DNA from 3 places in the Pseudoalteromonas sp. OF5H-5 genome. Region 3 is predicted to be linked to each of the others. Evidence: predicted binding sites of a transcription regulator. Region 3 holds the regulator's gene; each other region holds the start of a gene.
The links. The regulator FliA, encoded in region 3, starts transcription of late flagellar genes. The targets are predictions, from matches to a motif close to CTAAAGNTNNNNNNNNNNNNGCCGATA.

Region 1 (10,272 bases), on a different contig from region 3:
ATCAGCGGTATCAGACTGTTGTGCAAAGTACTCAGTATGGCCGCTAAACGAGATCCCAGCTTGGTTAATAATGCCTTTATGAACTGGGCCCGTGACTACCGCTGCAAATGTCCCATCCATATTCTTTTCAGAGGCAATGCGCAAGGTTTCGAGCACATAATGGCCATTGGCTTCATCTAATTGACCAGCGACCACTTCAGCACCTTTGTCTACTTGAAGGTAGTAAATGGCACCAGCAGGTGCCGCTTCAGGCGCAGCTTCGCTGTCAAATGGCAGCAACTTGATTTGCTCACCGAGTTCTTTGGCGCGTTTTTCTAGAATACTTTTATCAGCCACCGCAACCAACTGAGCAGGCCATGCGTGCTGAGCCAGTTTGATAACAAGATCTGGGCCAATACCTGCAGGCTCACCCGGTGTAATTGCGATTCTGAGTGTCATAGCCGTTATTCCGCTTCGATAATTTCAATATGCGCTTGGTCACGCATTTCTTTAATCCATTTAAAGCTTTCTTCTTTAAATTTACGGTTAAACAACAGACGGTGTGCGCGATTTAACTTGGCTTGTTCTGTTTTATCGGCTACGCGTTTATCTAGCAGTTGTACAATATGCCAGCCAAATGTACTTCTAAATGGTTCACTGATCTGATCTTTTTCTAGCGACAACAGAGTGTCTCTAAACGCAGGTACGTATGTAGTTGGATCTGTCCAATCGTACTCACCACCTTTAAGTGCAGAGCCTGGATCTTCAGAATATTCTTTAGCCAGCGCTGCAAAGTCAGCGGTACCTGCGCGCAAGTCTTTTACAAAGCCAGTTAGCATTGAGCGTGCTTTTTCTTCACTTAGGATAATAGACGGCTTGATTAAGATATGACGTGAACGCACCTCAACAGTTTCAACGACTTCACGACCACGAATATCTTGTACTTTTAGAATGTGGAAACCTGCACCTGAGCGCAGTGGACCAACTATGTCGTCTTTTTTCGCACCTTTTATGGCCTCAGCGAACAAGGTTGGCATTTCGTTAATTCCCATCCAGCCTAATTGACCACCATCGAGCGCTTTTGAGCCGCTAGAAGAAGCAATTGCGATGCGCTTGAACTCTTTACCTTCGTTCAAAAACTTAATCACGTTATCAGCGCGCTCACGAGCGTCTTCAATTTCTTCTGGAGTCGCTTTATTTGGGATCTTAATCAAGATATGGCCGATATCATACTCTTCCGAGTTACCCGTTTGCTCACTCAATATTTTTTGCAGGTTAGTCACCTCTTGAGGGCTAATATAAATACGGCGGTCAACACTGGCACGGCGCACTTGGCTTGTGGTTATTTCTTTACGGATCTCTTCTCGGTATGCCGGGAAGCTTTCGCCGCTAGCTTCAACTGAGCGACGTAAATCAGCGATAGTACCACCTTGGTCTTGGGCAATATTCGCAATGGTCTGATCCAATTGAGCATCTGAAATTTGCATACCCATACGGTCACCCAGTTGCAACATTAAAGATTGCTCAATGAGTTTATCGATGGCTTGTAAGCGTAATGTTCTATCGCTAGGAAGTTCGGTACCTTGCTGCTCAGCCTGTTCTTTTACACGATTTATTATTTGATCGACTTCGCTTTGTAAAATTACACCATCATTTACTGTGGCAACAACTGTATCTAGCTTTACACGCTCAGCATGTGCTTGAGTAAACAGGCCTGCACTTAAGGAGGCCACTAATAACAACTTTTTTAAATTCATACGGCTTTCTAAATTCTATTTATTCAAAAAATACGGTCTACGGTAACCAAAAATACCCTGTCGAAGGAGTTTACTCGCATCACCACTGCTTTGGCTTCCAAGCCCTGTAAGGACAAATTTCAGGCTGAAGCCAGAATCAAACACTGCTTCATCATTTGTAAGTGTTTGGTTTAAGTTTGTTTCAATTTGACGATTCGCAGTCACCTGAATAGCCCAACAACAAGACTGGTATTGAACACCAACAAAGGATTCAACACTTCTATTTGCCGTCATATCTCGGTGATAGCTTGCTACAAATTGCCAGTTATCGTCAATTGGTAAACTTGTAAAGAGACCGACTTGGTCAATTTCATAGTCTGAGACATCATTAACATAACGATGGTTCAATTGCACTAACTGCTTATCGTCACCTTTATAGTCCAAAGTAAAGTGAGACTGCACTAACTCTTTGCTATCCACATCATATTGCACCCCACCTGAGAGGTACCAGCGCTTATGCCAATGTAACATGGATTCAGCGGCAAATAGTGCATTATAGTTGGTATCATCAGTAAATAGCTGTTCAGAAGGCTTTACAGATGACTCAAGATAAATGATCTGACCTGCACTGAAGTTAAAGCGCTCGACATTACTGCTATCGAATACACGCGTAGTTGCACCCACCGTGAATTGATTGGCTTCTGCAATACGGTCATAACCTGAGTAACGGCGTGCTCTAAACAGACCAATAAAGTCATCTTGTAACTTAGCAGTATCGTACCAGCCAATTTGGCTTTGCTCTCTGTGAGGTGTGTAAAGGTACTGAATTTGTGGCTCAAGCGTTTGCGTACCTTGTTCAAAAAAGAACTCGGTACTGCGTTCAAAGTTCAGTTGTCCGTGTACCCGTAAACTAGGCAATGTACGCGTGACAGACTCCTCATACTCTGTATCAGGCATATCTATATTTTGTTCATAACGCGTGTGAAGTAGGCGTGCCTCGGAGGTAAATGACCAAGCGTAGTCGCTGCGTGAAAAAGACACGCGAGGCTCTAGGTGTAATCGCGACGCCTCTGAGATTGGCAAAGCATCATTTTGAAAATAGGCAAACTCACCCTCAAAGTCCCAATCAAGGCCAACAAGTTCATAGCTGTCCCGTGTACGGAAGCTAATTTGCGGTAGTGCAGTGTAGGATTCTCTGTGGTCACCCAACACTTCAAAATCTTGCAACTTTAAGTCGACTAACCAGTCTTCACCAAGGTAACTTAGACTGCCGGTGCGATATAACTGAGTGTCAGTTTCATTGGCGTATTCGGATGTTAAGTCAGTGAGATAGTTATCGTCACTCACATTTGTAACATCAACAAACGCACGCCATTTATCACTTAAATAGCTTTTTTGTTGCCAATGCACTAAATAGCGATCGTCTAGCTGTGGCTCGGAATCATCCTTACTGAGGTATTCGACGCCAATTTTACCTTGATGTTGTTCAGTTAAATATCTGAACTCGGTAATAAGCTGAAATCCTTTATTAGCCATGTACCTTGGTGTTAGGGTCGCGTCGTAGTTAGGAGCTAGATTGAGATAATAAGGGGTGATCAGCTCCAAGCCAAACTTATTTGAGCTGGAAATTGTCGGTGTCAGCAGGCCAGATTTTCGTCTATCATCGATTGGAAACGTAAAGTAGGGTAAATAGATAATTGGCGTGTCCATAATTTTGAACACCGTATTATAGGTTTCACCCCAACCGTCTTCTCGAGAAAGTACAATACTGCTTGCCTCGATACTCCAAAATGGGTCATCAGCAGGACACGTGGTGAAGCTAGAGTTGTCGAGTGAAATTTTGCTGCCAGAGGCATGCAACTTCTCTGCACCACCGCGCCCCAGCTGGTCTGTTAATTCATATTCAGCACCAAGCAAGCTCACGGTGTTAGCATTTAAATCCGCGAATAGCCCATTGCTGTGAACTTTGGTAAATTGGTCACGATAGAGTAGTGGTCCAGAAGCGCTGAGCAGGCCTTCTTTTTTATCGATTAGCGCACGTCTAGCTTCTAAGCTCATGGTTTCAGTGTTAATCACCACATTACCCGAAAACTCAGCACTATCAGTACCTTGTAGTTCTAAGTCATCGGCAACGATATCAATGGCATGTTTGGGCAGCGAGGCTAACGGCTTCCAGTTTTCTGGCTGCATATAGTCTTTACATTGTGCGGCGACAATGTTCGTATTAGCAAAAGCTGTAGAATGAATCGCGGATAATACAGCCAAGCCCCAAATTTTGCGCATTTAATAACCTATTAGCTGAGCATTTAATAATAAGCTCATCATGATAAATGAAAACTGTCGGAAATACAGTAGCATTTAAATATTTACAAGTAGAAGGTGTAATAGTTAATCCATGAATAGTCAAAACCAGCGCGCCGAGTTTATACAGCAAGCAATACATAGTGACGATTTTACGTGTGAGGCTATCACCTCGGATGCCAGTTTCCGGCGTTATTATCGCGTCAAACAACAAACGATGTCGTGGATCTTAATGGAGACACCGGTCGATAAACTCGATAATGCCCCTTTTATTGGTTTAAATACGGTGTTTGCAGAGCAAGACCTTAATGTGCCAGAAATTCTTGCGAGTAATGAAGAACAAGGGCTGTTACTGTTACAAGATTTAGGCTCTGAGCATTTGGCCGATAGGTTGGCATTGCCTTCTCGGCTAGAGGATTATCGTGCGTTGATAGCGCTTATTCCAGAAATAGCCAAAACACCAAAGAGTGAATGGATGAAGCCCTATGATGCTGAGTTCGTTGATATGGAACTTAATATCTTTTACGAGTGGCTTGTAACAAAATGGCTTGGTTTAACACCCACCGAATATCAACAAGTGCAATGGCATAATGTGAAGTTGAAACTCGTTGATGCGATGACTCGTCAGCCGCAGGCCACGATGCATCGAGATTTTCATAGCCGCAACCTGATATGTCATCAGTCTCAGTGGTATCTCATTGATTATCAGGATGCGGTACAAGGACCTGTCACTTATGATGCGGTTTCTCTGTTGCGGGATTGTTATACTCGTCTTGATGTACATGAGTTTACCGAGCTTCAGCAACATAGTTTTGATTGTTTAAAAGCGGCAAATTTATTAGGCGGCATGGATTTTAGCACCTATCAACATTACTTTGACTTAACGGGGATGCAAAGGCACCTTAAAGCTGCCGGGATTTTTACTCGTCTATTGCAGCGAGACGGCAAAGGCGGGTACTTAGAAAATATTTTGCCAACGTTACGCTACCTCGTTGAAGTAGCGAATAAGTATAAAGAATTTCAGTGGCTTGCAAGCTGGCTAGAGAATGACATAATGCCTCAAGCGCAGGCCAAATTAGGCACAAAATAGAAGTAACAATGAAAGCGATAATTTTATCTGCCGGTCGTGGTAAACGCATGATGCCACTGACCGCGAACCAACCAAAACCTATGCTTAACGTCGCGGGAAAGCCACTACTTGAGCATCATATCGAGCGTTTAAAAGCGGCTGGGATCTGCGATATCGTGATAAATCTTGCATGGCAAGGTCAGGTGATAAAAGACTATCTCGGCAATGGTAGTCACTTCGGTGTCAATATTGAGTACAGTGATGAACCTGAGGGTGGATTAGAAACCGCAGGTGGAATCATTCAAGCACTGCCGATGTTATGTGAACAGGATGACAGCTTTATTGTACTCAATGGCGATATTTTTACGGACTATGATGTCAGCAGCCTAATGCAGTTACAGCTCGGCAGCACAGCAGAGGGCCATTGCGAGGCGCACATTGTGTTGGTAGAAAATCCCGAACATAATCCTGAAGGCGATTTTTGCCTTGCCCATCAACCGCTCAATCAGCAAAAATATACCTTGTCTGGTATTGGCAAATATCACCAAAGTTTTTTTACCGAGCTTGGGACTGGCTTTATAAAACTAGGGCCGTTGCTGCGCAGTGGGCTTGAGCAGCATAAAGTTTCTACTGAACTGTACTTGGGCGCATGGGACGACATCGGCACGCCAGAGCGACTAAAAATGATCAACGAAAAGTTAGGGTATAGCGATGTGGGGTAAATTATTAGGCACAATTTTCGGCTTTTTATTTGGTCGTTGGTTAGGCGCTATTTTAGGTTTTTATCTCGGCCATTTATTTGATAAAAGTTTGCGTCAGGATTTTGATAAAGTCGGTGGCTTTCAAGGTTTCATGAAAGGTGAAGATCTGCATGAGCGCCAAGCCTTGTTCTTTTCCAGCTGTTTTTCTGTGATGGGACATATTGCGAAGTCTAATGGTCGAGTCAGCGAAATCCACATTCAAGCTGCGTCTGCGTTTATGAGCGAAATGGGCTTGCAGGGTGAAGAGCGAAAAGAAGCACAACATGCGTTTACTGCGGGAAAAAGCAGTGACTTTTCGATAAAAGAAGCGGTTACCGATTTTAAAGAAGCTTTTGCCAGACGCTATGACTTGAGGCAGCTGTTTTTAGAGATTCAAATTCAAATGGCATTTTGTGATGGTCATGTGTCTGATGCGGAGAAGGCCTTACTTAAACAGGTGAGCAAGTATTTAGGCTTTGCAGAAACACACTTTTTATTCCTGCTAAAACGCTACCAAGCAGAATTTGAGTTTCGCCGCTCACAGGCGTCGGGGAGATCGCAACATCAATACCAGCAACATGGCGGCCGTCAACCAGCATCACAAGATAATGGCTTAAGCCGTGCTAAAGCTTTGGCTGTACTGGGATTGAGTGAAGAGGCAAATGAGCGTGATATCAAAAAAGCTTACCGCAAACTGATGTCGCAGCATCACCCTGACAAATTGGTGTCTCAGGGATTACCTAAGCATATGATGGAAGTTGCAAAGCGTAAAAGCCAAGATATTCAGTCTGCCTATGAATATTTAAAAAAGAGCTAATCTGAAAAGCTATAAGACGCGTAAAAAGCCGAGTAACTCCTTTCTGAGCCTTTGATGTTGGAGTGGATCGGTTTTTTCTCCAAAAAGCTCCCGTTGGCGATAATCAAATTTACTGTTTTTTCTCGCCCAGCGCGCTCTGTCCGGCGTATTGTCGACCACAATAGGATTGTCAAAACTGTAGTAAACATCCAGTAAAGCAGGGCTTATCAGAGAAAGGTTGGATGCTAAGTGCTTTTGCCGCGTTGCATTAGGCAGTTGTGGGCTAACAACGGCAAAGGCATCGATACGTAGTTTGGGCAGAGTAGCTAAGTGCTCACCGAATAAACCTGCGCTATTACCAAATGCGACAACCACCAACTTTTCTGTTTGAGTCATGGACAGGGTGTTGTAAAGCACCTCAAAGCGGCTGATCAGGGCCATTTTATATTCGTCGAGATTAGATTCTGAAATGGGTGCAAGCGTTTGCTGAGCCGGTTTTTCAGCATCGGGGAGCGCGATGTCTTGCTCTAGCAGACTTGGTGCATAAGAAAGGTCCGGCGGAGTAAGGGTATAGGTGTCGTAGCCATCATCGCTTAAGCGCTTTGCAAGAAAGCTTATGCCGCTGTTATTGAGCGGTGGAGTTTGCATGTCTGGTAATAAGATCACGATGCCTTCACGAGCAGCTGCCATATATTCTTGATGAAATACATAAAAGCTTTCGTTTTCGCTTTCCAGTTTCATCAGTTGCGATGGCTCGTAGAAGCGATTAGCGTCTTGCTGATAAAGAGAACCAAGTGGTGCTGCGTCAATATGTTCTGCTGCAAAAGTCGTCGCGGGTAAAGCGGTAACAAGTAATAAAAGCGTTCTGATGATCATGGTACAAGCGCGTAAAATATCATAATTGGTTATCGACCAGTTAAGTGAAAGCTTTAGCTGTCGCTATTTTTTAGCGTTTTAAGTTAAACTGCTCGGCAGTGGAAATGAAAGGAGAAATTTGTGCAGTATAAAGATAGCAAACGAGACTATCTCTTTATGTTTTTAAAAGGGGCCGGAATGGGGGCTGCGGATGTTGTCCCAGGCGTTTCTGGCGGTACTATCGCTTTTATTACTGGTATCTATGCACGTTTTTTAAATGCCATCAAAAGTGTGAACTTACAGGCTTTGAGCACTTTGCGTCGTGACGGCCTAAAAGCAACGTGGCAGTACATTGATGGTAGCTTTTTACTGGCGGTATTTTCTGGTTTGCTCATCAGTGCAGCGTCTTTGGCGAAGGTGATCACTTATTTATTGGAAGCACATCAAACATTGGTATGGTCATTTTTCTTTGGTCTTATCGTCGCTTCTTTTATTTATGTTGCAAAACAGGTCTCTCATTGGAACGGCCAAAATATTATCGCCTGCGCAGTTGGTGCTGTCGTGGCCTTTGCTATTACTTCTCTTTCACCAGCTGAAGCGCAAGCATCTCATTGGATGTTTTTTATCTCAGGTGCTATTGCCATTTGCGCGATGATCTTACCTGGGATCTCAGGGAGCTTTATTCTACTGTTATTGGGTATGTATGGCCATGTACTCAGTGCGGTGAACCAGCTTGAATTTGGCTTAGTGAGTCTATTCTTACTAGGTTGTATTGTGGGGTTAATGTCGTTTTCGCGCCTACTCAGCTGGCTATTGGCGCACTATCAACAAGTAACGTTTTCGCTACTAGCTGGCTTTTTACTTGGCTCGCTTAATTTATTGTGGCCTTGGAAACAAGTGCTTACGACTTACGTGAATTCCAGTGGTATAGAAAAGCCATTGAGTCAGGCCAATATTTTGCCAGCACAATACAGTACGCTGTATGGTCAAGACCCGAATACGTTGGCATGTATTGCGCTTGCCATCGCAGGCCTTGCGCTGATCTTAACCATTGAAAAGATAAGCGAAAAATATTAATAACATAGACATCTAGAACAATAGATACGTGTTGAGCTTACGTGTCTATTGTTCTAAACCATCCAGTCACAGAAAGTCGCGGCGCTTTTGTAAATGGCGCGACGTAAGTCACAGAATGAATTTTACTTACATCAAAAACCACCAGTGAATTGAACTTAGGTGCATAACTTTTAGTGGGTGTGCCATCACGTTCAAAAAACTGCAGTAGCCCGCCCCAGTCAGGGTGCCAACTTTTGCTTAGGCTAAGTACATAGGCATAAACCCGGCCCTCAGCTTCAACAATATCATTATGTCGCGTTAAATACTGACCACCAATAAATCGTGTTGCTTGGGCAGAGGTACGGATAATGTTCTGTCCAGATATCGCGGAAAAGCAGGACTGTACAGCGCTACTATTGAGGTTATTGTAGAGCTTTTTCAGCGCGTCAGGGCTCGTCGATTCTATGGAGTGGCGGCCATACATAAAACCAACGCCACGTGATGCATAGCTATGTATATCTTCGAGCAAGGCTTGCTGCTCTTGCGGTGTTAAGGCAAGAATATCACTGTCTTTGACTGATTTTGCTGTCCCGTTATGAAAAAGTGCGAGTTGGTAGTCTAGGTTACAGAGGCACTCATGTAGTTGTTGAGCGTTTGTATCGTCTAGAATATTTTCAATCCGTGCAAAGCCTTCGTTGCTCAATTTTTGCTGTAATTCAATTTGTTGTTGCTGCGAAAGTTGAAGCATAAATACCTACTGCTGATGTATGGGCCTGTTTGTAATATTGTAAACAGGATGCCTTAGACTTCAGTCCAATGCTGATTATTTTTTATCTATGCTAAAGTGAGTTTGGCTGAAATGCCATCCCTCTGCACTCATCGATAGGCAAAAAAATGAAAATCAATGGACTACTGCTATTCTGTTGCGCATGGGTCATATCCGTGATCCCATCACCAGCCTTGGCGGCTCAAGGCACTTTAGATCTTACCAGCTCGACACTCGGCTTGGTTTGTATTGTTGTCTTCGTTTTAGCATACGCACTTGTAATGCTCGAAGAAAAACTCCATATGCGAAAATCAAAGCCAGTGCTCGTGGCGGCAGGCGTCATTTGGCTCATGATTGGGGCGTATTACGTCAATCAGGGGCAACCCGATGTTACCGAGCATGCATTTCGGCACAATCTGTTAGAATTTGCGGAGCTGATGTTGTTCTTGCTGGTTGCGATGACTTATATCAACGCACTAGAGGAACGACGCCTTTTTGATGCGCTACGAGCGTGGATGATCCAAAAGGGTTTTAGCTATAAGAATCTCTTTTGGATCACTGGGTTTTTATCCTTTTTTATCTCTCCAATTGCAGACAACCTAACCACAGCCTTACTGATGTGTGCCGTGGTGATGAAGGTGGCTGAAGGTGACAAAGAGTTTATCAATTTAAGCTGTATCAATATTGTGATAGCAGCCAATGCAGGCGGTGCATTCAGCCCCTTTGGTGACATTACCACTTTGATGGTATGGCAAGCTGGTATGGTACATTTCAGCGAATTTTTAGCGCTATTTGTTCCTTCACTGGTCAATTACATCGTACCAGCACTCGTAATGAGTTATTTTGTGGCGGATAGAAAGCCCAGTGCAGTTTACGAAAGAGTAGAGCTTAAACGCGGCGCTTTGAGAATTTTAACTTTGTTCCTACTGACTGTCGCAACCGCTGTGCTTTCACACAGCTTGCTGCATTTACCA
Region 2 (10,272 bases), on a different contig from region 3:
CCCTCATTGCTGTAAATCTTGACGGTATCGCCAAGGGCTGGCTTACCTTTTACTTTTTTAATAGCTTTTGAGAAAACCCAAGGGTGTTTTCTGTTAAGGGATTTTTCTCTGCCTGGTTGCAGATATAGCGCGCAAGTCATATATTTTCTCTAATCTTTCCTGATAGCTGCCATTTTAGTGAAGGGTGTGGCAACATACAATCAGTAATGCCTTTCACGCCAAATTTGTGTGGGCTTATTTGTCGGATATTAATAAAAGTTGAGCTTAATGACGTTAAAAATGCATGAATTAGAAAAAGCATGTGAAGAGTTTATGCTGTCGACTCCATGTGCAGATACCGCCCATGATTTGTCTCATATCAAGCGTGTAGTTAAAGTCGCAAAGTCACTTTGCGAAGCTGAGGGGGCGGATCCTGCTGTGGTGATCCCAGCCGCTTGGTTACATGATTGTGTTGCCGTAGCAAAAAATCATCCAGATAGGCCGCTGGCGTCTAAATTAGCTGCAGATAAGGCGGTTGCCTTCCTAACAGAGTTGAAGTACGACACGGATAAACTTGGGGCGATTCACCACGCCATTGTTGCACACAGCTTTAGCGCCGGTGTTACACCCACGACATTAGAAGCCAAAATTGTCCAAGATGCAGACAGAATGGATGCGTTAGGGGCGATAGGTGTTAGCCGCTGTATGAAAGTAGGTGGGGCGATAGCGCGTAATCTTTACAATGTAGAAGACCCTTTTTGTGAGCACAGAAAAGCTGACGATACCAAATATACCTTAGATCATTTCTTCATTAAGCTGCTGCATATTAAAGATAACATGCATACCACCGCAGCCCGTGAGCAGGCACAAGCCCGCACCCAATATATGCTGGATTTTTTAGAACAACTGAAATCAGAAATCGCGAATTAAAAATGACGAGATGAGTATCACCTCGTCATTTGCTTTACAAATACCACCACAAATAGCGCTAATGAAAAGCTGCCGGTAAAAGCCTCTACCGCTGCGATCAGCCGTGAGATCCCCACAGGCGTAATATCCCCATAACCCAAGGTTGTGAAAGTAACAACACTAAAATAAAAGCTGTTCAGCAGCGCCATTACGTTTTCAGATACACTGTTGTCTAAGTCCAGTTGCATTATCTGATCTTGAAACGAAACACCAAATAGAAAATAGCAAAATGCACAGGTAATTATCATACCTAAACTGAAGCGAATGACATTTTCCGGTTTTTCTCCATACCCACATAATAAGTCGACAAAGCTGGAAATTAGGTGACGTTTTGAAAATCGTGGATACTGGGCATGTCGCATGCGCAGTTCTTTGTATGTAAAGCGCCCAACCATTTCAAATAGTCCTTGGTTTTCCGCACCTTTACGTAGTAAACGATAGATCTCTTCCGACTGTAAGAACAAGTCTTCCGCGTCCTCTTTGGCTCGGTTTCTACGAGCTTCAAAAGCTTGCTGCTCTTGTAGTAATTGCTCGCCGAGTTCCATATTATCAATACGGGTGTTTTCAAGCTTTATACCGAGCAAATTGGTGCTTTCTAAATTACAGCAGTGCAGACTTGCTTCTCTCAAGTCGGCCTTCATTAGCGACGCATGCTTAATGGTATTATTAAACAGGTGCGCCCCTTTCAAATTGGCACGATAAAAGTTGCTATAAGATAGATCATAGCCATGATGATTTTCAAAGTTAACAAGATTGAGCCCTTCTAAATTGGCCCGCTTCAACTCTAAGCCTTGCAGCAAACCACCGCGCTTGGCGTAGCGTTCAAGCTTCTGGCTTAGCTCCAAGCCACCTTTATCGAATTTATTGTCATGCCAAAAGCAGTAACCTGAGCCCATATCGATTTCACTGCATTTTTTTCCCTCAGGTGACACATATTGGCAAATGGGTTTATCAGCCATAGCTTGCCTAAATCAAAATGCCTTTTTCATTAAGCGTAGCAGCAAAAATAATAAATACGGTGATTTAACGAAAAAATCTTTCTAATTTATAAAGTGTTAGAAACCACACTATTGATGAGTTTATTGCCATCGTTGGTCTAATTCATTATCTTGCATGGCGTTTGCAGTGACTCTGACAAGTTGCTCATACTATAATGCATGCTTTAGTGACTAAGAATTTGTTACCTTGCAATATCAATTAAAGAAAAGCCGAAAGCGTAAGAGCGTTGCGATAAAAATAAAAGCTGGCCAAGTGTTTGTGTATGCGCCAGAGCAAATTTGCGAGCGCTGGTTACATACTTGGGTGGAAAGCAAATCCGATTGGATAAAATCAAAGCTTGCTCTAAAAATCATACCTGAGAGCCCTCGGCCACTGGAAACAGGAATGGTGCAAGTCTTCGGCGAGACCTTTACCATTCAAAGGGGCGAAAGCACGACCTCTGTAATTGATTTTGACAACAAAAGGGTTTTACTTAAGGCTGTCAAAAATGAATGGCGTGAATTAGTTGCGCTGTTAAGCGAAACGCTAAATGACTATGTAGACATGGTTATTGCGCGCTATCAACCTGATATTCAAGCTCGCTTTGATACGCTAAAGATACGCGTTTATAAAAGCCGCTGGGGCAGTTTTTCATCTAAAGGCGTGCTTGCGTTTAATACGTTTTTGATTGGTGCGCCTAAGTGGGTAATCGATTATGTGGTAGTGCATGAACTTTGCCATTTTCACGTCATGGCACACAATAGCGCATTTTGGCGCTTGGTAACAAAGCACTATGGCCACGACCATAAAATGGCTCGGCGTTATTTACGTGACCACGGTCTTGACTTGATGATTGAGCATTAGCATAGTGCCCTGTTTATGCCTATTATTTCTCGGGCCTCGCTTTTGCCGCGCGTTTTAACAGCTTTTGAAATGTCGGACATTCAAAATGGCTTGGCGCTGGGCATTTGGCAGCGTGATAGAGGCCATCTCGCATTGCAGTTAAATGCTTAATGGTTTCATTTAATTCATCCGCTTTGGATTGTAACTTCACCCTATCAATATCCGCTTTACCCTCGGGGGTAAACATGTCCGCTATTTCATCTAACGAAAAGCCTGCGTTTCTGCCTAGTGTAATAAGCGCTAGACGTTCAAGTATTGAAGGGGGGAAAACACGTTTGAGCCCTTGTCGACCAATCGATCGGATCAGTCCTTTTTCTTCATAATATCTAAGTGTGGATGCGGGTAAACCAGACTTCTTTGCAACTTCACTGATATCCATTCTTGCCCTTGACTTAAAGTTAACTTGAACTAGTAGGATAGCGGCTATCAGTAAAAAAGAGGAGTAAAAATAGTGGAAAGCCTATATTCGATGTTAATGCCAGCAGTCGCGATTGGCGTAGGTGCAACGCTTGTTATGGATTTGTGGGCATTTATGCTCAGTCGCGTGTTTGCCATAAAGGGCTTAGATTATGCATTGGTTGGTAGATGGATTGGACACTTGTGTAAAGGTCAACTCACGCATCAAGGTATCGGGCACAGTAAACCAATATCTGGTGAAGGTGTCATTGGCTGGTGCATGCATTATCTCATTGGGATTGTATTCGCCTTGGTGTTACTTCTGAGCGTGGGCAAGCCTTGGTTGACTGAGCCTAGTCTTTTCATTGCGTTAGTTTTTGGCTTAATAACGTGTGTTTTTCCATTTTTTATTATGCAACCCTGTTTTGGTGCAGGGGTAGCAGCATCTAAATTACCAGAGCCGAATAAGGCAAGGGTAAAAAGTATGGCAGCACATTTTATTTTTGGCTTTGGATTGTTTTTAAGCTCGTTTATATATGTAAGCTTGTTGTGAGATAACACAATAAAAGGTGGTGGAGGGAGCTGGATTCGAACCAGCGAAGGCTGAGCCGTCAGATTTACAGTCTGATCCCTTTGGCCGCTCGGGAACCCCTCCATCGTTTGGAGCGTTTACTTTAAAAGTGGTGGAGGGAGCTGGATTCGAACCAGCGAAGGCTGAGCCGTCAGATTTACAGTCTGATCCCTTTGGCCGCTCGGGAACCCCTCCATACATTTTAAAGCGTTACAATTTGAAAGTGGTGGAGGGAGCTGGATTCGAACCAGCGAAGGCTGAGCCGTCAGATTTACAGTCTGATCCCTTTGGCCGCTCGGGAACCCCTCCGAAATTGTAACTGTTGTTTATGGTGGAGGGAGCTGGATTCGAACCAGCGAAGGCTGAGCCGTCAGATTTACAGTCTGATCCCTTTGGCCGCTCGGGAACCCCTCCTAAACAACGGCGGTGATAATAACAAAGTTTTTTTCGAAGTAAAGAAAACTACTAAAGTTTTTCGGAAAAAGGCCGATAAATTCATAATTAGCAAAATAATCGGTTGGAATACATGCAAATTGATGGCGTTTTAATCAGTGAGTCGCAATTAGGATCCGCATTGAACATTAGTGTTCATGAGACGCGCTCTGCCGATTTTGCCATGCTGTTATCTATGCTATCAACCGATGCATTAGATTTTAGCCAATTTCACCTACCAAAATCTGAAGCTGCCGCAAAAGATAACTCAGAAGAAACACTAAAAAAGCAATTTGAAATAGGTCCACAAAAGCCGCTTGCGCCAAAAGAGTACAATATGCTTATTGGTCAGCATAACGCGCAGCTGGTATCTATGGGGGCGATGGCAACCTTGCGATTGCAAGAAAATTTAAATCCAGAACCTTTTGCCGCACGAAATGATAAAAAGCATATTCCACTCGAAGTCGTAGAAAATTTGGAACCAGCGGTTAAAAGACGTTTGGCGAGCGCGCAAGGTAAACTGGCCTTAGTTGCTGATAAGGCAATGGATGCGGCTGGTTTTTATGATCAAATTGCAACGGGTGATATGCAGAGTATGTTACGCGCGACGGCGTAACAACATTAGCTGCTTTTACTCCTTCAAAATTGAGCAAATTTAAGACAAACTGGTATTAAACTTGCTGTTTTACAGCTGTTTGCTTCGTTACTAGACTGACATAAAACGCTATGCTTATCGTGCTTCATGTCTAATACCAATTGAATTAATTCTCTAATCAATTTGAAGGGTGAAATAGCATATTAGCTTCGTTAAAAATTTCTCATTTAGAACAACTAAATAGCAAAATTTTTGCCTAGCTACTAAAGCTATTTCCCCGCTTCAAGATAGATCATTTACTTAATACAACTGGTATAAGCTAAACGGCCTTTAATCATCCTTAGCTCGTTTCAAGCCTTTTTTATTGCTTTGTATCTAATCTCTAGTTCAGACTATTTTAGCTACCGTGGCACTTTTTATACTTTTTATCACTGCCGCACGGACAGAGGTCATTTCTGCCTACCTTGGTTGTAGGTGTATCGTACAATTCACCATCTAAGTAATACCATCTGCCTGCTTCGGTAATAAAATTTGACCGCTCATGGAGTATATAGTGTGTGTTTTCTGCGATATAGTGCGCCTTAAACTCAACGATCCCCTGAGTAGCTTCTACTACTTCTTCTAGCACTTCCAATTTTATAAAGTGTGCATAATTAGCAAATGCAGCAATATCGTCGATATTGTTTTGTGCTTGTTTAGCCTGGGCATAGGTGTCATGAATATACTTTGCATCTTTTAAGCAGTATGCAGTATAGCGAGAGCGCATGAGTATTTGTGGACGCTCTGCGAATTTTTGTCCCTTAAGGTACGGCTCACAACATTGCGAATAGGGAAGGGATGAATTGCAATAACAAGACATAAAAACTTCAGTTTTAACAAATTTATATCCTGTTATTGTAGCTTGTTAAGCGCTTTGAAAACAGTGGATCGCAACGTCAGATACCGGCAGTTCCATTTTGTTGATAGTTTGCACTGATGCAATATCAGTCCAAATCACCACTGCAGCGAAATTACCATTGCTGATAGCACTTTTAAGTACATACTCAAGGTCGTATATGTGCTTTTGCCTAATGACGAGCAACTTACTTGCATCAACTGAAGCGCTTTCTAGTAGTGACTTGTTTGGTACATTATCGGGTGCAACGAGTAGCGTCCACCCTTGTTTATGCTGACATTTATGTAAAACTTTAAGTAACTCTAAACTAGCGACGATCTCATCTTCAACTATCACATTATTGATTTCGTTAAGTGTGTAATAAGTTGAATTGTTTGGCTGTAGAAGTGCATTGCTGTGTAACATAATTGTCTCACTGGTTATCTATACAGTATTTGTATACAGTAGTTTATACAGTGTGTGAATGCAAGGAAAATTGCTAGCTTTTTAATCAATATTCAAGCTTAATTTTTATTTAGTTTAAATTTTCAATATAAAACAAGTGGTTGTGATTTTTTTGAAATGAGAGCTTAATTGACGAAAGTTCAGTATGAGTAAAGCAAGGAAGTTTTCTCAGCTGCGATACAGTAGTTTTCCTACTGTATCATTTTGATCGTCGCGGAGGGAAAGCGTACGTTTACTTAAGAGAGGCTTAGCTACGCCTAGCCTACGTTTTTTTGGAGAGTCAAATTTAATTTACTGGCTAATATGCTGTAGTTGATGAATTTGCTCGTAAAGTGTTGCAGCATAGCACTGTGCATCTCTAAAGCGCTTAGTTGTTAGGAAGCGGCGTACATCTAGTAGTACCTGTTCGGCGCCTTTGTGCCCTTGGCTGCTGGCCAAACTTAACCAAGCGGCTGCATGAAAGGGGCTGGGTGGCACTCCTTGACCTTTCATAAACAACAAACCTAAAAAGAACTGTGCCTTCAAATCACCAGACATCGCCGCCAGTCTTAGCCATTTTGCCGCAAGCGGAAAAGATTTTTCTTTTAGGTAATAGAGGCCTTTTTTCAAAGCTTGGGTATTGTCGTGAAGATCTGGGAATTTTGCGTCCGCTTTTAATGGCGACGTTACAAATTCAAGCACATTCAGCAGCTGCTGTTCTAAGTCATGGTTTGCTGAGTTGTCGGTGCTATTTTGATCCATATCTTTATTCGCAATAATGTTGATAAGCAGAGTGTAGCTGAATTTTAACTATTTTGTCCGAGTTTTAAAGTGATTCGTGTTAAAATCCAACCACTTGTTCCTTAAATTTGTAATTTTAGTTATGCTCGAGCGGTTATTTTCACTGCAAGCTATGCACACCAATGTAAGAACTGAGGTGATTGCTGGCTTGACGACATTCGTTACTATGGTTTACATCGTTTTCGTAAACCCTGCAATGCTAGCAGAAGCTGGCATGGATCACGGCGCTGCTTTTGTAGCAACTTGTATCGCAGCCGCAATCGGCTGTTTTATTATGGGACTATGGGCAAACTATCCTTTAGCGCTTGCGCCTGGAATGGGCTTAAACGCCTTTTTTACCTATGGTGTTGTGCTTGGCATGGGCTATACATGGCAAAGTGCATTAGGCGCGGTATTTATGTCGGGCTGTTTATTTCTATTTTTGAGCGTATTCAAAGTACGCGAATGGGTGATCCAAGCTATTCCCATTGTGCTAAAGCGTGCGATCGCGGCAGGTATTGGCGCATTCTTAGCCTTAATCGCGCTAAAGAACGCGAAAATTGTTATCGCAAGCGATGCGACATTAGTACAACTTGGTGATATCACTTCTCCCGGCCCGCTATTAGCCATTGCGAGCTTTTTTGTGATTGCGGCGCTTATGTACCGTGAAGTCAAAAGTGGCGTGCTTATCAGCATTTTAATGGTAACGGGTATTGCGTGGGGGCTTGGGCTTGTAGATTATCACGGGGTTGTTGATATCCCCCCAAGCATCGCGCCGACCTATATGCAGTTGGATTTGAGCGGAATTTTTGAGCTTTCCATGCTTAGCGTGGTGTTTGCATTTTTATTTGTCGATTTATTTGATACCAGTGGCACATTGGTTGCGGTGACTCAAAAGGCCGGATTATCTGACGAACATGGTCGCATGCCAAGGTTGGGTAGGGCACTGTCAGCTGACAGCACTGCGACGATTGCAGGCTCAGTGCTCGGTACTTCAACGACGACTTCATACATTGAATCAGTGTCGGGTGTATCTGTCGGTGGTCGCACAGGGTTGACGGCCGTGGTCGTGGGGATCTGCTTCTTACTCATGATGTTCTTTGCGCCATTGGCACAGATGGTTCCTGCATATGCGACGGCAGGCGCGATATTGTATGTGTCGGTATTAATGCTACAAAACCTAAAGTTGATTAATTGGGATGAGATGAGCGATGCTATTCCGGTGAGTGTTGTGTTATTGATGACACCGCTCACGTTTTCAATCGCGCATGGTATTGCTTTGGGTTTTATTTCTTATACGGCAGTTAAGTTGGCGTGTAATAAGGCAAATGAAATCAGTATCAGCGTTTGGGTACTGACAGCACTCTTTATCGTTAAGTTTGCTTTTGGTTAAGCAAGTGGGTTTACTTCATTTGTAATAAAAAAGGCTGGGAGACCAGCCTTTCACGTAAATTATGGTGTTACCACTTCTTCTTCGGTGCAAACAATACGTCCAAGTCGTCTTGTTCTTGCTCTGCTTTCTTTTTCACCGCTGATGCGTTGGACGCTCTAAGTTCGCTGCTGATCTCTTCTAAATAACCTTCCAGCTGTGCTTTTTTCTCTTTTACATAGTCATCATTGTATGAGACGGCGCAAATTGTAGCGTAAGCTTTTTCAAAGTATTGTCTTGCTGAACCGACCATGTTTGCGGTTCTCGCTGAAAGCCCTCGTTTTATCTGGCTTTCAACATTGATTTTAAGCTGAAAGCGCTCCAGCCTACGGTCTTCATTAACGAACAGTTGAGTGTCTACTTTACCTTTACTATGCTCTGAGCGTAGTAGTTGGCGTAATTTCTTTATGCCTTGAACTAATGCGATAATTTGTTTGTCGTTGTCTGGAAGTGCTATCGAGTCTGAGTCAGCTGCTTTTTCAGGCTGAGTATTTAAGCGCTCTTGCGACTCGTGTAAGCGACTTTTTAATTCTTTCGAAGTCGGAGACAACTCCACCATTGCGGCTAAAGCATCGTGCACGCGGCGCTGAATAATACGGATCATGACTTCAGACATCGGAATATTGCTGCCATTCATGATGACGTCTTCCGCTTCTTCTATTACGCGTTTTTGCTTAGCAAGTTCTTTGCGTCTCTCCGCTTCTTGTTTCTCTTTATGTTGCTGGATAGCGCTTACCCAAACTGCTATGACGATAAGTGCAACAATCAACATTATTATAATAGAAACAAACATACTGAAATCTCTTTCATGTAACCACCAGTGTAATTTTTTAATCTTACATGAATTCGTACTATTCTGAACAGGTTTACGACAATAACCTGTAAAAAAGATAAAGAATTCATTATTTTTTAGTATAGCCGATGCCTAAATGAGCGGTTAGTTTTAGTGAAAGATAGTCGCCAGATTTAGCTCGTGAGTTTGCAAAAGCGTGTCACAATATCCGCTATTTGGCCAAATGACTGTCGGAGCGTCAGTGAAAATGCTGATATTTAGTACCTCTTGGCTACCTCATTTTTACCAAATGTGCTAGCCTACATAAGGTCGTAACAGGCGGTTTTTATCGCTTTGCACTAAACTCGCTAACAAAAAGCGGTTTTGCTATGGGCTGATGCTCAACATCAAGAGATCATAAGAATAAAAGCAATATGAAATTACAACAATTGAGATATATCGTCGAAGTGTTGAATCACAACCTGAATGTGTCAGCGACGGCGGAAAGTTTATATACCTCTCAACCTGGTATTTCAAAGCAAGTGCGCATGCTTGAAGACGAGTTGGGGGTACAAATTTTTGGCCGTAGCGGTAAGCACTTAACGCATGTTACGGGCGCGGGTAATGAAATTATTAATATTGCTCGTGAGATCCTCTCTAAAGTGGAAGGGATCAAAGCGGTTGCAAATGAACATACCTTACCAGATCAAGGTAAACTAAACATCGCAACGACGCATACACAAGCTCGTTACGCGTTACCTCCTGTGATCCAAGGATTTATGAAAAAATATCCTGCGGTTTCTCTACACATGCATCAAGGTACGCCACAGCAAATCTCTGATGCTGCCGCTCGAGGTGATGCTGACTTTGCTATTGCTACCGAGGCGCTGCATTTGTACAGTGATCTTGTCATGCTACCTTGCTATCACTGGAATCGTAGTATTGTGGTCGCCAAAGACCATCCTCTTGCACAAAAAGGCAGTGCACTGACGGTGCAAGACGTCGCTAAATATCCGTTGATCACTTATGTGTTTGGTTTTACTGGCCGCTCAGAACTGGATAAAGCATTTAATGCTCATGGTTTGGAGCCACACATCGTGTTTACTGCAACAGACGCCGATGTGATTAAAACCTATGTAAGATTAGGGCT
Region 3 (10,272 bases):
TCTAGCTTAACTGCTTCAAATAGTCCAATAGTGCACGATAAGCGAACACGCCTCGTGATTTAGGACAAAATTGTACAGGGACTTGTTGTGCAAGGCTTGCATCCCTAAACTTGGTATCTACAGGAACCACGCCTGGCCAAACGGCATCTTTGTATGTTTCCAGCAACGTTTTATACGCCTCCAACGACGCTTTAGTCCGTTTATCATACATAGTTGGAATAATAGTATATTGGTACTGTTTCTGCTGTGAAGACTGCATTAGCTCCATCGTGCGCATCATTCTATCTAGTCCCTTCAACGCCAAAAATTCAGTTTGAACCGGTACCAAAATTCGCTCACTCGCTGCTAATGCATTTACCATCAATACCCCGAGCACTGGTGGACAGTCTAAAATAGCATAGTCATATTGATCCGCTATCTTTTCGAGCGATTTCTTTAAGATAAGTCCCATGCCCGTTTTATTACCCATGCTACGATCAAGCGTAGCAATGGCCATAGTAGCAGGCAGAATATCCAAATTTTCAATAGTCGAAGGGCAAAGAGACTGTAAAATTTCTTCGCTCGTCATGCTGCTGCCGCGTGCAAAAATATCATACACACTGACTTCCAACTCTTCAGAATCAATACCAAAGTAATATGTAAGTGAAGCATGTGGATCGGTATCAATAAGCAAAACCCGATGACCTTGTTCAGCAAGAATGCCTCCTAAGCTCACCGTTGTCGTGGTTTTACCCACGCCACCTTTTTGATTTGCTACTGTCCAAATTTTCACTCTATATTCCTTTGCTTATCACTATTGATTGCGTTCAATAGATACTATACCAACTCAATGTTATTCATTCTTTTTAGACGTTTGATATTTACAAGCTTCAAGCAAAATAACCAAATCGTGGCTTAGCCTATTAGTTACCAGCTTCTTTATTAATTCTTGCAGCAAAGTCTTGTAGCGCGATACTATCAGACGAAAGTCCAGCGCCAGCGACTGCTTGAGGCATCCCATAAACGACACAAGTCGCTTCATCTTGCGCCCAAATGGTGGCACCAACCTGTTTTAGCATACGAGCTCCATCTCGACCATCAGCGCCCATCCCCGTTAATACAATCGCTAACGTGTCGCCACCATAGGCTTTTGCAACACTTGCAAATGTCACATCAACGCTGGGTTTATAGGTGATCCTTGGACTATCATCTTCAAACACTTTTAGTGTCTTACTACCACCGCGATTTTCAACCAGCATTTGCTTGCCGCCAGGCGCTAGATAGGCCATGCCTGGCATTAATCTATCACCCTGTTCTGCTTCTTTAACCTTAATCTGGCATAAACTATTTAATCTTGCTGCAAACGCAGGTGTAAATGCGGCTGGCATATGCTGGATAAGTAAAATTGGATGAGGAAAGTTTGCTGGCAACTGCGTCAATATTGTCTGCAGTGCAACGGGTCCACCTGTTGATGTACCAATTGCAACCAGTCCATATTTCTTACCTGATGCTCTAGCACCCGCAGCACTGGATGTGCCACCAGATACCGGTCTCTGAAAACTTCTATCCGGTTGAGGGATCGTTGCTCTTCCAGTGTCAGCGCGAGTTGCTCTAGACTCGACGCGCTTTGGCGGAGTCGCGATACTAGGGCGAGTAAAGCGGCTAACTCGGCGGCGGCCAATTTCCTTTACCTTGTTTTGTAACGATTTAATTGCGTCTTCGCTATTACGAGCGATGTCTTCAAACTTTTTCGGTAAGAAATCAACTGCGCCCGCATCCAGTGCATCTAACGTAGCACTAGCGCCTTCACGAGTTAGCGAAGAAAACATTAAGATGGGGGTCGGTGTGGCCTGCATGATCTGCTTCACCGCACTGATCCCATCAAGCACAGGCATTTCCACGTCCATCGTAATTACGTCTGGACGCAATGAAGCGGCCTTTTCAACCGCCTCCTTTCCATTAACTGCAAAATCTATAACTTTGATTTCACTGTCTTTTTCTAAAATTTCACTGACTCGACGACGAAAAAAACTGGAGTCGTCTACGACTAACACTTTAACTGCCATTGGCAACGCTCTTTAATTTGCTCTACAGCAGAGCAGCACATGCTGCTCTAGAATTCGAACTACGCCTAATAAAATTAGGCGTAGTGTTTTAATAAGTTGGGGACATCAAGGATTAGCGCAATACCACCATCAGATGTGATGGTCGCACCGGCCATACCTGGTGTACCTTGTAACAAAGCATCTAATGGTTTGATTACGACTTCCTCTTGGCCTATCAGAGAATCAACCACAAAACCGACTTGCTTGGTACCGATTTGAGCAATAACAACATGGCCTTCAGCCTTTCTCATGCCCCTATTAGCACCTTTTACCAACCAATGCTCAAGATAAAATAACGGGATCGCCTTTTCTCTCACTATAATAGTCAATTGACCATCAACTACATTCGTTTTAGTCAAATCTAAATGGAAGATCTCGTTCACACCGGCAAGTGGTAACGCAAACGTTTGTTCTCCGACTACCACCATCAAGGTAGGCAAAATAGCCAATGTAAGCGGCACTTTTATCTCTAATACGGTACCAACACCCAATTCTGATTGGATGTTTACCGAGCCATTCAATTGAGTGATTTTCGTTTTAACAACGTCCATCCCTACACCGCGACCAGAAATATCTGAAATTTGTTCTTTTGTTGAAAATCCAGGTGCAAAGATCAAGTTATAGGCTTCAGTATCAGACAATCGGCTTGCTTGATCGGAGTCAATAACGCCTTTATTTATAGCAATTTTCTTGAGTTTTTCAGGATCCATACCGGCGCCATCATCTCGGATGGTGAGAAGAATATGATCCCCCTCTTGAGATGCTGACAACGTGACAGTCCCCATTCTTGGCTTACCCGATGCTTCGCGCACATCAGGCATTTCAATACCGTGATCCACTGAGTTTCTCACTAAGTGAACCAATGGATCTGCGAGCGCCTCAACAAGGTTTTTATCTAAGTCTGTCTCTTCACCTTGTAAAACCAGGTTGATTTCTTTTTTCAAGCTACGCGCAAGGTCCCTCACCACTCGAGGGAAACGACCAAATACCTTTTTGATCGGCTGCATCCGCGTTTTCATCACAGCGCCCTGCAAGTCTGCGGTCACTACATCAAGGTTCGAAATAGCTTTACCCATGCTTTCGCTGTTGGTGTTATTCGCTAAACTAACCAAGCGGTTACGCACCAATACTAATTCGCCAACCATATTCATGATTTCATCAAGACGTTTGGTATCAACTCGCACTGTAGTCTCAGCTTGCGCAGCAGGTTTCTTTGCAGCTGCTGGCGCAGAAGCTTTTGCAGGCTCTGGCTCTTTTTGCGGGGCTGGAGTCGCAGGTTTAGCTTCAACTTTAGGCGCAGGCTTTGGAGCAGGTTTCGGAGGTGGCGCAGCTTTAGCAGGCTCAGGTTGAGCTGGCTCAGCTTCTGAGATATCTGTCGGCGATTCATCTACCGCTTTAGGAGCACTGCCTTTACCATGAAGTTCGTCAAGCAAAGCCTCAAACTCATCATCGGTAATTTCTTCATCTCCAGAGGGCACACTCGCAGCGCCTGATGACGTTGCTTTAGCCGCAGGCTCACTGGCTTGAGAAGTAGCCGCATCTTCTGCATTTGGTGCTCCACCAAATTTCCCAACCCCATGGAGTTCATCTAAGAGATTATCGAACTCGTCATCGGTGATATCGCCGTCATCTGCAGTTGACACCGTTTCAGGTTTAGCCGCCGGTGCGACAGCAGGCGCATTACCAGAGCCGTGTAACTCATCTAATAGATTTTCAAATTCTTCTTCTGTTATCTCATCAATGCTAGAGCCGCTATCATCGCCTGAATCTGCGTCCGCATCGAATAGAATATCATCCGCACTTAAATCTGGTACAACAGACTCTGGCTCTGAAACAGGTTCCTCAATCACTTCACTGACTTCGTCTTCAGATGCTGGTTGGCTGAGTTTATGGAGGGTTTCAAGCAACACAGGATCGGCAGCTTCGGGTTCCTCTCGGTTTTGAATACAAGCGAACATTTCGTTGATCGTATCCAAAGATTGCAAAATAACATCCATTAATTCTGACGTTACTTTTCGCTGCCCTTGTCTTAGTACATCAAACACGTTCTCTGCACCGTGACAGGCATCAACCAGTTCGGTCATACCGAGGAAGCCTGCTCCACCTTTAACAGTATGGAAGCCACGGAAAATCGCATTGAGAAGTTCTTTATCTTCGGGATTATTTTCTAGTTCAACAAGCTGTTCAGATAACAGTTCTAATATTTCGCCTGCTTCAACAAGAAAGTCCTGCAAGATATCTTCATCGACTTCAAAGCTCATACACACTCTCCAACTAGAAGCCTAAACTAGATAGCAAGTCATCGACTTCGTCTTGACCAGAAACCACGTCATCTCGCGATTCAGCGTCAATAATTGGACCTTCAGGTCCAGACAATTCATCACTGATAGTCTCAGTTGTTTTTATTTCGTTTTCATTCGCATTTTCTGCAACTGCAGGCGCTTCATCCGAAGTACCAAACACAGTTAGAAGGTGAATGAGACTATCTTCTACTTCTCTCACAAGCTCAATGACTCGACGGATGACCTGCCCAGTCAAATCCTGATAGTCTTGCGCCATCAGCACATTAGTCATTAAGCCTTGTAATTCGTCTGTACGTGTCTTTGAAGTCTGCATAAAGCTGTCGAGATCATGACACAGAGATTTAAACTCACCGAGTTGAATATCTCTGCTCATCAACCGATCCCAAGTAGGCTTTATTTGTGCTAACTCATCCGCAAGATTCTGCGCAAGAGGTAAGCTTTCTTCGACCGCGTCCATCGTTTTATTAGCAGCGCTTTCTGTCATTTCCATAACATAATTAAGACGCTGCTTGGCGTCAGGTATAGCCTCTGTCGTGAGATCTGAGAGTCGAGTATCCAGCTCAAAGTTCTTCAAGGACTCGTGTAATTGGCGAGTTAGCTTTCCAACTTCTGCAAATAACTCCGATTGCTCTTTGTTAGCAGCTTCTAAAATCAGCTGGTCAGCTTTTTCTTGTTCACCTTGCTCTAGTAGCTCAACAAGTTGCTTGGCTTGTTCAAGTGTAATTTGCGGCGCAGCATTTACAGACATAGGCCATATCCCCTTGCTGTTTAGCCTAGTCGCTCAAATACTTTTTCAAGCTTAGTCTTGAGCGTACCTGCAGTAAACGGTTTAACAATATATCCGTTCACCCCAGCTTGCGCTGCTGCAACAATTTGTTCTTTTTTCGCTTCTGCGGTAACCATCAACACTGGAATGTGCTTAAGCTTTTCATCTGCGCGTATTGCACGAAGCAGATCAATACCTTGCATGCCCGGCATGTTCCAATCAGTTACTACAAAGTCAAACTCCTGATTTTGTAGCATCGGAAGTGCTGTACTACCATCATCAGCTTCTTGAACATTGGTAAAGCCTAAATCTCTTAATAGGTTTTTGATTATTCTTCTCATAGTAGAGAAATCATCAACCACGAGAATCTTCATGTTCTTATCCAAAACTTCCTCCAGTGAGGTTCGAACCCAACTATTTTATGTACTCTAATTTATCCAGTCATTGATTTTAGCTTTGAGCTTTATCATTGCCTGACCGTGAATTTGGCTTACTCGAGATTCACTGACATCAAGGATGGCACCAATCTCTTTTAAATTCATTTCGTCGTTATAGTAAAGTGACAACACCAGAGCATCCCTTTCGGGTAGTGCTTTGATAGCATTTACTAAAGACTCGTTAAAACGTTCATTTTTAACGTTATTAAACGGTTTGTCTAGCGCAAAATCGCTGTTTGCTGGGGTTATCACATCTTCATCAACCCCTAGATCCTCAATGCCGATGACTTTACTTGCATTTACATCATGTAAAATATGATGGTACTCATCTAAAGATATATCAAGTTTTTCAGCGATTTCAGTGTCTTTTGGTTCGCGGCCAAGGAGAGACTCGAGCTCAGATATAGCTTCGGCTACCATTCTGCTGTTTTTATGTACGGACCGAGGGGCCCAATCTCCGCGACGGATTTCATCTAGCATTGCACCTCGGATGCGTATCCCCGCAAAGGTCTCGAAACTAGCGCCTTTAGTAGCATCGAAATTTTTAGATGCTTCAATCAATCCAATCATACCTGATTGAATTAGATCGTCGAGCTGCACACTTGCCGGAAGCCGAGCGATCAGGTGACATGCCACTTTTTTGACAAGTGGAGCATGCCTCTCGACCACTTTATGGATATGGTCAGAAGTTTGATATCCCGCAGCTCTGTTGACCGGAGAAGCCATAATCACCCGTTTACAAGTTGTTCAATGAAAAATTCTAGATGACCGGAAGGTTGATGAGGAATTGGCCATTTAACTGCCTTGGCAGCAAGTCCTTTAATTGCAACTGCTGCTGGAGAGCTCGGAAATAAATCCACGATTGCTCTTTGTCTACGAGAGGACTTACGCATGTTTTCGTCAAATGGTACTGTGGCCACTAATTCCAATGCTACATCAAGAAAACGGTCTGTAACTTTTGAAAGTTTAGCAAATAATTCTTGCCCTTCACGCATACTGCGGACCATATTGGCAACTATTTTAAAACGATAAACGCCATGCTCTCTGCTTAAAACTTTGATCAACGCATAAGCATCCGTAATAGAAGTCGGTTCATCACACACAACAACCATCACATCTTGTGCAGCTCGAGAGAAGCTCAGAACCATATCTGAGATACCAGCTGCGGTATCAACAATTAAAACATCAAATTGAGTGTTAAGCTCGCTAAATGCGCGAATAAGTCCAGCATGCTCTGCGGGAGTCAACTCCACCATGCTTTGAGAACCCGAAGTAGCTGGCACAATTTTGATACCAGCGGGACCTTCTACGAGAATCTCATCTAGTTCACATTCACCCGACAACACATGTGAAAGGTTCTTTTCTACTCGGAGCCCTAACATCACATCACAGTTTGCCAAGCCCAAGTCCGCATCTAAAACGAGAACTCGCTGTCCTTGTTGGCCCATAGCGATGGCAGTATTGAGCGAGACATTGGTTTTACCCACCCCACCTTTACCACCGGTCACGGCTATTACTTTTACACCCTGGTTGCTATTTTGACTCATTCTACGCAGGCCACTTGCTTGATCTAAAACTGTGTTAATCATACATTCCTACTGACTCTGACGCTACAGGTACACGTCGAGAGTGCTGTGCTTTTATTCTTTTTAAATACAATTGCTCAGCCTTTTTTACTAGCTTTTGAGCATTTGCTACGCGAATGTCTTCTGGCACTCGCTGACCGTTGGTAAGATACCCTATTGGCAAGCGATTTTGAATCGCTATGCTAATTATCTCACCTAAACTTAGACTTTCATCAAGTTTTGTGAAAATACAGCCACTTAAATTTACTTTTTTGAAGTGTCTTACTGTTTCTTGTAACACATTCATCTGTGCTGTCGCACTCAACACTAAATAGCTACGAATATCTACTCTCGCGCTACGCATAAGTGTATTTAACTGTTCAGTTAAGCGCAAATCTCTTTGACTCATTCCCGCCGTATCTATTAATACTAGACGCTTATTGCGTAAATGATAAAGCACTTCTGCAAGTTCATTTGCATCTTTAACTTGTTTAACCGGACAACCGATGATTCTACCATAGGTAGCTAGTTGCTCGTAAGCGCCAATTCTATAGGTATCGGTGGTTATTAGCGCCACTTTATCTGCACCGTATTTTTGTGCGCCTAATGCCGCTAATTTTGCAACCGTTGTGGTTTTGCCAACACCTGTTGGACCAACCATTGCAAATACGCCACCTTGACGAAGAATATCATTGTTGGTGGTGTGCATTTGGTTAATTACCATATTCAACAGCGCGTCCCAAGCTTCTTTACGAGACACATCATCAGGGATAAAACATGCCATTTGCTCTGCAACGTCTTTGTCTATGCCCATTCCTTCCAGACGATCTACAAGGCACGCACGGGTTGGATCGCGACGAGCCATTTCTTGTTTCATTAGACCAGATACTTGATGTTCAAGTAATTGACGAATAGCGTTCATTTCTTCGCGCATTGCACTCATTTCGTCAGGCTTGGCATTTAACTCAGGTAAATCATCACCAAAACCGTTGTCTAATTCATCAGACTCGATCCACTGCTGTGGTTGCTCAAATCCATCATCATCAAAGTCAAAAGATTGGCGACGAGCTTGCTGTGGCTTCGCTTGGTGCGCCGGCGCAGCAGTTTGTGTTTTACGTTGGCTGCTTAACATTTGCTCTGTATCAATCCCCGACTGGGAGAACATAGAAGCAAGTTCTGGTGAGCGAGGACGCGGCGCTTGACGCTCTAGCAATGCCGCTAAGCTATCGGCAACTTGCGCTTGTTTTGCTGGCTGTGCTTGGCGAGGCTCTGGACGGACAAAGCGGGTCGGAGCCTCGTTTGAGGCAGTCGCACGGGCAGCTGGAGCTTGCTTAACAGGTGCAGCAGCACGGTCATTATCAACTGCTGCGACGATTTCAACACCATCTGCTAACTTTTTGTTAGACATGATGACAGCATCAGCACCAAGCTCTTCTTTTACTTCATTTAAAGCCGTACGCATATCTTTTGCGAAGAAACGTTTAATTTTCATGTTACAGCCCCTTTATCCTCTATTGTCCAACCGAGCTCACTATCTTAATTTGTCTTTCTTCCGGCACTTCTTGATATGACATCACTCGAAGACCTGGAATTGTATGTTTAACAAATCGAGACAGTACACTTCTTAACATACCTGAGGTTAATAAGATGGACGGCTCCCCTAGCATTTCTTGGTTGTGATGTGCTTCTCTTAATGATTCTTGAAGCCTCTCAGCCAAGCCAGGTTCAATACCTGCCCCCTCATCACCTGCGTTCTGAAGTGACTGATGCAACATCTGTTCCAACTCAGGCGCCAATGTTATGACAGGAATCTCTTCTTCGCTTCCAACGGCATCTTGAACAATCAATCTGCGTAATGAAATTCTTACCGCAGCCGTTAATACATCAGGGTCTTGGCTACGTGGTCCGTACTCAACTAAGGTTTGTACAATCGAGCGCATATCTCGAATTGCAACGCCTTCATTAAGCAGATTTTGTAGTACTTTTACTACGGTAGTGAGTGGTAAAATATCAGGCACTAAGCCTTCAACTAATCTAGGGTGACTTTTCGCAAGCATGTCTAATAGATTTTGAACTTCTTCATGACCAAGCAATAGTGACGCATTATTCGTCAATAATTGACTAATGTGTGTTGCCACCACAGTTGCAGCATCTACTACTGTATAGCCAAGTGAATGCGCTTCATCTTTTTGATCTGGTTTAATCCATACTGCATCTAAGCCAAATGCAGGATCTTTAGTCTCTATGCCTTTAATCGGCCCAAACACCTGCCCTGGGTTAATTGCGAGCTCATCGCCATGCTTCAACTCACCGGTTCCTGAGCCAACTCCCATTAAAGTAATATTGTATGCATTTGGATCTAATTCTAGGTTATCGCGAATATGTACCGGCGGTACTAAAAAGCCCAGTTCCTGAGATAGCTTTTTACGCACCCCTTTAATACGACTGAGAAGCTCCCCGCCTTGGGCTTGGTCAACTAGAGGGATTAGGCGATAACCTACCTCTAAACCAATCACATCAACAGGTTGTACATCATCCCAACCAAGCTCTTTTTGATCTTGTTGATGGCCTCCTTTGGTAGCAGGTCCTTTGGCAGCTTGTTCCGCCTTTTCGATTTCCGCCTTTTTCTTTTGCTGACTTGTGTAATAGGCTATATAGCCAAGTAATACACCTAACCCTAAGAAGGCAACATGTGGCATGCCAGGAACGAGTCCCATGGTGATCAAAATACCTGAAGCAATAGCCAGCGATTTTTCATTACCCAGTTGGTTTTTAAACTGATCGCCCATGTTGTGCGATTCATTTTGACGCGTTACGACAATTGCAGTACCAATTGAGAGTAAAAGAGAAGGAATTTGCGCGACCAGACCGTCACCAATCGTCAGCATGGTATAAACTTCCATCGCGTGACCAAAGCTTAAATCATGCTGGATCATCCCAACGAAAAGGCCACCTATTATATTAATAGCAAGGATCACGATACCTGCGATAGCATCACCTTTAACGAATTTACTTGCACCGTCCATTGAACCGTAAAAATCGGCTTCTCGAGTCACTTCTTCACGGCGAGCCCGGGCGTCATCTGCAGAGATAAAACCGGCATTTAAGTCCGCATCA

Region 1: a site for FliA is predicted at 7,528-7,554, ahead of L1271_RS15955 (DUF3530 family protein). Genes of this name have one in related genera too.
Region 2: a site for FliA is predicted at 4,262-4,288, ahead of L1271_RS23600 (VC2046/SO_2500 family protein). Genes of this name have one in related genera too.

What each region holds. Positions count from the first base shown of each region.
Region 1 is NZ_JAKGBF010000011.1:17,355-27,626, reverse strand. Features, by position in the region: gene pdxA (4-hydroxythreonine-4-phosphate dehydrogenase PdxA) at 1-438, opposite strand, end outside; gene surA (peptidylprolyl isomerase SurA) at 444-1,736, opposite strand; gene lptD (LPS assembly protein LptD) at 1,752-3,998, opposite strand; gene L1271_RS15970 (aminoglycoside phosphotransferase family protein) at 4,111-5,106, shown strand; gene murU (N-acetylmuramate alpha-1-phosphate uridylyltransferase MurU) at 5,115-5,807, shown strand; gene djlA (co-chaperone DjlA) at 5,797-6,642, shown strand; gene L1271_RS15955 (DUF3530 family protein) at 6,652-7,497, opposite strand; gene L1271_RS15950 (DUF368 domain-containing protein) at 7,618-8,553, shown strand; gene L1271_RS15945 (2OG-Fe(II) oxygenase) at 8,591-9,280, opposite strand; gene nhaD (sodium:proton antiporter NhaD) at 9,427-10,272, shown strand, end outside.
Region 2 is NZ_JAKGBF010000028.1:12,984-23,255, reverse strand. Features, by position in the region: gene L1271_RS23650 (class I SAM-dependent methyltransferase) at 1-140, opposite strand, end outside; gene L1271_RS23645 (HD domain-containing protein) at 268-909, shown strand; gene L1271_RS23640 (ion channel) at 927-1,907, opposite strand; gene L1271_RS23635 (M48 family metallopeptidase) at 2,134-2,790, shown strand; gene L1271_RS23630 (helix-turn-helix domain-containing protein) at 2,813-3,208, opposite strand; gene L1271_RS23625 (DUF2938 domain-containing protein) at 3,281-3,778, shown strand; tRNA gene L1271_RS23620 (tRNA-Tyr) at 3,796-3,880, opposite strand; tRNA gene L1271_RS23615 (tRNA-Tyr) at 3,907-3,991, opposite strand; tRNA gene L1271_RS23610 (tRNA-Tyr) at 4,021-4,105, opposite strand; tRNA gene L1271_RS23605 (tRNA-Tyr) at 4,126-4,210, opposite strand; gene L1271_RS23600 (VC2046/SO_2500 family protein) at 4,323-4,844, shown strand; gene L1271_RS23595 (YchJ family protein) at 5,221-5,682, opposite strand; gene L1271_RS23590 (SulA-like leucine-rich domain-containing protein) at 5,728-6,123, opposite strand; gene L1271_RS23585 (tetratricopeptide repeat protein) at 6,454-6,903, opposite strand; gene L1271_RS23580 (NCS2 family permease) at 7,025-8,314, shown strand; gene L1271_RS23575 (hypothetical protein) at 8,382-9,143, opposite strand; gene cysB (HTH-type transcriptional regulator CysB) at 9,557-10,272, shown strand, end outside.
Region 3 is NZ_JAKGBF010000008.1:139,018-149,289, forward strand. Features, by position in the region: gene L1271_RS13460 (ParA family protein) at 2-772, opposite strand; gene L1271_RS13465 (protein-glutamate methylesterase/protein-glutamine glutaminase) at 903-2,045, opposite strand; gene L1271_RS13470 (chemotaxis protein CheA) at 2,120-4,345, opposite strand; gene L1271_RS13475 (protein phosphatase CheZ) at 4,359-5,135, opposite strand; gene cheY (chemotaxis response regulator CheY) at 5,156-5,539, opposite strand; gene L1271_RS13485 (RNA polymerase sigma factor FliA) at 5,582-6,316, opposite strand; gene L1271_RS13490 (MinD/ParA family protein) at 6,319-7,179, opposite strand; gene flhF (flagellar biosynthesis protein FlhF) at 7,172-8,647, opposite strand; gene flhA (flagellar biosynthesis protein FlhA) at 8,667-10,272, opposite strand, start outside.